2 regions of the Paenibacillus sp. SAFN-117 genome follow, and region 1 is predicted to be linked to the other one. Evidence: predicted binding sites of a transcription regulator. Region 1 holds the regulator's gene; the other holds the start of a gene.

What was found. The regulator Rex, encoded in region 1, represses fermentation and respiration genes when NADH is low (regulators of the CRP and FNR family bind a similar motif). The targets are predictions, from matches to a motif close to TTGTGAAATATTTCACAA.
Region 2: the regulator Rex is predicted to act here: its motif matches at 1,140-1,157, upstream of ACTHRH_RS16770 (DUF1641 domain-containing protein).

Annotation. Positions count from the first base shown of each region.
Region 1 covers NZ_JBQCLK010000004.1:71,971-75,388, reverse strand. The annotation lists gene dinG (ATP-dependent DNA helicase DinG) at 1-1,624, shown strand, start outside; gene ACTHRH_RS04080 (redox-sensing transcriptional repressor Rex) at 1,621-2,256, shown strand; gene ACTHRH_RS04075 (DUF47 domain-containing protein) at 2,388-3,008, opposite strand; gene ACTHRH_RS04070 (amidohydrolase) at 3,288-3,418, shown strand, end outside.
Region 2 covers NZ_JBQCLK010000025.1:73,429-76,846, reverse strand. The annotation lists gene ACTHRH_RS16775 (DNA-3-methyladenine glycosylase family protein) at 1-364, opposite strand, end outside; gene ACTHRH_RS16770 (DUF1641 domain-containing protein) at 1,291-1,740, shown strand; gene ACTHRH_RS16765 (NAD(P)/FAD-dependent oxidoreductase) at 1,758-2,936, shown strand; gene ACTHRH_RS16760 (amidohydrolase family protein) at 3,080-3,418, shown strand, end outside.

The sequences.
Region 1 (3,418 bases):
CGATGCGGACTCCTGTTTAAACCGGGCTTGCCCATGGTTTAAAAAATGCTTCTATCACCGGGCCAGGAATGACGCCAATAAAGCGGATGTGGTCATTACTAACCATTCCTTGCTGTTCACCGATATCAAGGCGGATCATCGCCTGCTTCCTTCCTACAAACATCTGGTTATCGATGAAGCGCATCATCTGGAAGAGGTCGCCAGCAAGCATATGGGAATCGAACTGAAATACATGTCCTTCGTGAATACTCTTACCCGATTGTTTAGAGACAGTAAGAACGGACAGCTTCCGTCCTTGCGCATACGGTTACAAGGATTGGGCGGGGAGCTTCCGGAGCATTCTGCGGAATGGGACGCTCTCATTGAGGGAATCTACCCTAAACTGGTCGAGGTTAAAGAGCATTGGGATCATTTGGCCGAGCTGCTTTACGAGCTAGTGAACGGTAAGATGGGCGAGTCGGGAGAAACCGGCCAGCTTGTATTTAGGATTAAGGACGATCAAATGCCGAAGCAGTGGGATAAACTGCTGACCATCGAGGATAACATCTATATCGGCCTGGGCGAGATCAGCCGCAAGCTGGACCGTCTCGCGCAAGAGTTGAAGGATTGGCAGGAGGAACATGATCTTAAAGGCAGCTTGACCGACCTTGCCGGTTCCGTGAAAGAACTAAACCGCCAGAGAGATGCTCTGCGCTTCTTCATGAAGAGAAGCGATCCGGATTATGTATATTGGCTCGAAGCAAGCCCTCAATTCAAGATGAGGTCGCTTCATCTGTTCAGCGTGCCCACTGACGTAAGCAAAATTTTGCAGCAATCCCTGTTCGATGAAAAAGACAGCGTTATTCTGACATCCGCCACTCTTTCCGTCGACAAGACCTTTGATTACAGCCGCGATCAGTTGGGGCTGGGAAGGTCGGATAAGCTGAACACCGTTTTGCTTCCTTCTCCGTTCAATTACCGCAAGCAGGCGCTGGTTTGCATCCCTCGGGATTTTCCCGGGATTAAAGGAAGAGACGGAGAAGATTATTTCGTACACAAGCTGGTAGAATCGCTTCATGAGGTAGCTGTAGAAACAAGGGGCCGCATGCTGGTTCTCTTCACTTCGTACCGTATGCTCAAGAATGCTTATCCGGAATTGAAGGAAAGGCTTGCCTCGGCAGGTATTCAGGTGCTGGGGCAGGGGATAGACAGCTTTAACCGCAGCAAGCTGACACGCTTGTTCCAGGAGAGCGAATCCGCCGTATTGCTGGGGACGAGCAGCTTCTGGGAAGGGGTCGATATTCCGGGAGAAGCTTTGACCTGCCTGGCGATCGTTCGTCTTCCTTTCCAGCCTCCCAACCATCCTGTAACGGAAGCCAAGAGCGAACAGCTGAAGAAAAGTAATCTCAATCCTTTCATGAAGCTGTCTGTGCCTCAGGCGGTCATCCGCTTCAAGCAGGGCTTCGGCCGTCTTGTTCGCAGGGCCAGCGATAAAGGAATTGTTATCTTATATGATACCAGGGTCATCGATACCCAGTACGGCAAATACTTTCTTTACTCCTTGCCCGGGCCCAAAATCGAGCACATGCCGACCGGGCAGATGGTTCCGCGGATTAAACAATGGATGGAGGAGGAACACGCTTGAAATCGATGAAAATATCCGAAGCCGTCGTTAGGCGGCTCCCCATTTATTTGCGCTTCCTGAACGAATTAAACCGGATGAACGTAACTACCGTTTCCTCTCAGGATTTAGGAAGCAAGCTGGATCTCAATCCGGCCCAAATCCGCAAAGATTTGGCTTATTTCGGCGAGTTCGGCAAGAAGGGAATCGGCTACGACGTTAAGTATCTCATAGAGAAGATTCGACAAATTTTGAAGCTGGACCAAAGAATTCAAGTGGCGCTGGTCGGAGCGGGTAACTTAGGCAGAGCTTTGTGTAATTATAATGCTTATTTGCAGGATAACATGAAGATTGTCGCTGTGTTTGATGCGGAGAAGTCCAAGATCGGGCAGAACATGAACAATTTAACCGTGCTTCCGATGTCGGAGCTGACCGATACGATCCGGGAGCTGCAAATAAGGATCGGGATTATTACGGTTCCCGCTTCGGAGGCTCAGAATGTAGCCGATCGGTTTGTCGAGGCCGGGATCGAGGCTATATTAAATTTTGCCCCGGTCATTATTAAAGTTCCGCCCCATATAAGGGTTCATCATGCAGATTTTACAACGGATCTGCAGAGCCTGGCTTACTATCTGAACAAAGAGGAAGAGGCGTGATCAAGGCGCCGCACATTGAAAATTGCCGGTTCACCGGAGCCGGTTCACTGTAACATAATAAAGGCTTGTCCGGTCTCGAGCCGTACAAGCCTTATTATTATGAAAGACTGCCTCAAGCGGGGTTTAGCCGATTAAGCGTAGCGCAGTACAACGCTGTCCAGAATGTTTGCCACATCTTCACAGGAGTCCGTCGTCTGCTCCAGACGCTCATACAGCTCTTTGATTTTAAAGTCGTGGTAAGGGTCCTTGGGAGAAACGAAGATCGCGCGAATGCCTTCTCTCATTAAGCGGTCGGCTTCATTCTCCAGACTGTTGATATGTACGGCATGCTCGGTAATTTCAGAATATTTCTTCTTGGAAAGCAGCTTGAAGGCCTCCAGAATATGCTCACAGCTCGATACAATGACTTCAGCGAATTCTTTCATGAAATCATCGGTTTTATCAATATTTAAATAATCGAAACGGGCGATGGTCGCTTCGATACCGTCCACTACATCATCCACAGACATGGCCAGCTCCATAATATCCTCGCGGTCAATCGGAGTAAGGAATACTTTGCTTAATCCTTTAAATATGGAATGTGTCAGTTGATCCCCTTTGTTCTCCAATTCTTTGAGCTTATCGAAATAAGGGGCTAACGCGCTTGAGCCGGACATGGCCTCCCGAAAGACTTTGGCCGCTTCCAGAGTATTCTCGGCCGCTTCAATCAATAGTGCTAAAAAATCGGTATCTTTCTTCTTGCCGCTAAACATTGTGATAAGACCCCTTTCCTCTGTTGAATCTAACATGGACCTATCGGCCTTAGATTCTTAAACCGTTTAATGTCGTTTCATAAAATTAAAAATAGCACATTCTCCAGCCTAAAAGCAATGGACCGGTTATATAGGCTATTTGCCGGGCATTTTTTGTCATTGAAATTGGTGCTAAAGCAATAAGTCCTGCTATTTTAAAATGTACCCGTCTTTCTTGATTTTAACCTTACTAAGCGGTACATTGGAAAAGAATGATATTTCGTGAAAGGGTTGAATACATTGACGGATACAGTGATTATTAATGGAAGCTTTATAACGATGGACCCCGCTCAGCCTTACGTGGAAGGGGTTATGGTTATTAAAGGTGACCGGATAGATTATGTCGGACCTGAGAAGCAGGATTCCATAAG
Region 2 (3,418 bases), on a different contig from region 1:
CCGCGGCCATTTCGTAAAAAGGAGCGAGGTCCGTCTCCAAATCAAACCATTCGCGAACATATCCGGCTACCATGTCTCGGCTTGCCTTGGATGGAAGGCCCTCTTGCAAACAGGTAACAACGAGAGAGTCTCCCTGTTCTCCGCTGATTTCGACTACAGGGCCCGTACCTTCATGCGTTACCGGAATGTGACAGTATAGTTTATCATTGTGGATACGGTACATACACTCGTTGGGCGAGCGGGACAAGTAGCCTAATGTTTCGTTATAGCTAAAGGGCTGAGGGACGCTGAGCTTTATTTGCTGTGTTTCCGGTATTGCGGGTTGGGTTCTCTTCCCTCTATTGAATGGTTCCGGGCTCTCCATATACTTATTCCTCCAATTAGACAACTATATTCAGGCAATGAAGACGGAAGGATGGCGCCACGTTTCACAAGAGGGGAAACTAACTGTGAGGGACACTACCTTGAAAATCCGTCTATTTTCATTTTCTGCCGGTGCCGTGCAAACGGAGCGGCACGTCTAACTGTATTTTGTACAGGTAAATTGATGCAAATCGCGCCAAATGACTAAACTACCTTGAAAATCCGTTTATTTTACCGTCTGCAGGCATCGTTGCAAGCGGAGCGGCACGTCTAACTGTATTTTGTACAGGTAGATTCAAGCGAATGGGCGAAAATGATCAAACTAACTGGATAAACTACAGTTAAAATGGGCAACTTTGGGCGAAACGGCTGTTTTGGCGCAAACTAACTGTAGGTTTTCCAGTTAGTTTCCATATTTCTTCCGAATATAGAAATCTAACTGTATGAAATCCACTTAGTCTCGTTGACCACCGTTATGCGACGCCAACCCTCCCATACGATCGGCGCGGCATGACCCCTACTATTATAGTTGTATCACAATCCGTTTCCCGGCAGCTTTTCTATTTTTGCTGTCATATTCGTCATGATTGACTGATCAGGCAGTCGATGGTGCGGTTGTAGACGGGCAAAAGGAAGGAAAGTCAAGCTTATGCCAGCAAAAGGCATTTAGAGGGATATATTTGACAAATTGGTGTCAAAAAATGTTTTTGCAGTTTTGTCATAAAAGGATTACAATACAAGCATAGAATCCGTTAACGACTGATCCTTTTCTCAAGTTGTGAAATTTATCACAACTAATTTCCATAAGTCCCGGTCCCACCCGTCACCCAGAGGAAAGTAAGGTAAGCGTCATCACGGATTATCGCACTAACTGGCTAACGCCAAATATTATTATGGAAGATTTCAAGCAAAGGAGGCCGTTTACTCATGTCAGAAACACCAGCGCAAAATTCGGCAAACGAAACCAATTCGGCGGCTGTACGCGGAGAATTGGATGTGCTCGATCAGTTGATGAAGCCCGAGGTTCAGAAATCGCTCACGGAATTGGTGGAGCAGCTGCCTAAATTGGCGGAGATGGTCACTCTGATGACCAAAGCCTATGATGTTGCCCAATCTTTGGCTACGGACCGTGTGCTCATTGAAGATTTGAAGGGCGGATTAGGCGAGTTTGTGAAGCCTATTCAGGATAAAGCGAAGGGAATCGCATCCGCTGCCATTGAAGCGAGCGACCGTGCCCAGTCGGACTCGACGACCATTGGGCTTTTTGGACTGCTCAAGATGCTTAAAGACCCGCAAGTTCAGAAAATGTTCCGCTTTGCCCAAGCGTTCCTAGAGGTTATGGCTGAGCGCCAAAAAGGTGACACGGAAACAAAATAGAGAATGGAGGATGAACAATGGCTAAGCAAGTATTAATACTAGGCGGCGGATACGGCGGATTGCTTACGGCCCTGACTGCCAGAAAATATATGTCGGCTGAAGAAGCTTCCATTACAGTCGTCAACCGCAACGGCTCCCACCAAATCATCACCGAGCTTCATCGTCTGGCCGTTGGCGGCTTGAACGAGAAGAACGTGGCGCTGCCTCTGGAGAAGCTTCTGCGCGGCAAGAACGTTGATTTAAGAATCGACACGGTGAATAATATCGATCTGGAGCAGAAGAAGGTCTCCTTGGCCGGCGGTCTGACTCTGGACTACGATGCGCTGGTTATCGCGCTGGGCAGTGAGACGGCTTTCTTCGGCATTCCCGGCTTGCAGGAGAACAGCTTTACGCTTAAGTCGGTGGAAGATGCGAACCGGATTCGCGCGCATGTTGAAGCGTGTGTGGACGAGTACAGCAGAACGAAGAACAAAGCGGATGCAACCTTCGTTATCGGTGGAGGCGGTTTGTCCGGTATCGAGCTCATCGGCGAAATGGTGGATATGCTTCCGGATATGTGCCTCAGAAAGGGCGTCGACTTCAAAGAAATTTCGCTCTATTGCGTCGAGGCGGCTCCTTCGATCCTGCCCGGCTTCGCGCCTGAGCTCGTAGAACGCGCCAAAACCAGCCTGGAGAAGCGCGGAGTGAATATCTTGACCGGAGTGGCGGTTACAGAGGTTCAAGGCAAGAACGTCATCCTGAAGGATGGCACAACGATCGAAACGAACACGATGGTTTGGACGGGCGGAGTAACCGGAAATTCCGTTGTCGCCAACTCGGGCATCGAGGCGAACCGCGGCCGGGCTACCGTTAACGAGTTCCTGCAATCGACCTCTCATCCCGATGTGTTCCTGGCAGGGGACAGCGCGGTCGTTATGGGACCGGAAGGACGTCCTTATCCGCCAAGCGCCCAGATCGCATGGCAAATGGGTGAAACCGTCGGCTACAACCTGTTCGCTTACTTCAAAGAAGCTCCTATGAAGGACTTCCAGCCGGTCTTCTCCGGAACGCTGGCCAGCTTGGGCAGAAAAGACGCGATCGGCACGATCGGCGGCAACCAGACCCAACTGAAAGGACTTCCCGCTTCGCTGATGAAGGAAGCCAGCAACATCCGTTATTTGAGTCATATTAACGGAATTTTCTCTCTAGTATATTAATAACAACAGAAGTCCCCGATAACCGCTAGCTGTCAGAACGGGGACCGTTCACTTGCTGCTTTGCCCCTTTAGGGAGGACTGGATTATGTTCCAGAATCTGCTTAGAGGGGCTTTTTGTATGAAAATAGCGAGGAGGAAGGCCGATGTCAAAGCCTCGGATGGCTGTGATTGCTATATTAATTGTGATCTTGATTATCGGGGGAGGGGCTTTATTATGGAAGAACGGATGGAGCCCCACCGCAGAACCGGCTGCAGAACCAATTGTGGAGACGGCAGAAACTCCGCAACCGGTTCCTGAGGACACAGAGGTGGAAGCCCCTTCGGATACTCCGAAAAGCTTGGAGGATCTGCTGAAGGAGTACGGTGATATGCCTTTAATAGACGCACACAATCATGACGCTGACGGATCGAAAATCATCCAGGATAAAATCGAGATGTGGACACGGATGGGAGTGGACAGCGTTGTTCTGTTTGGAGCGGTT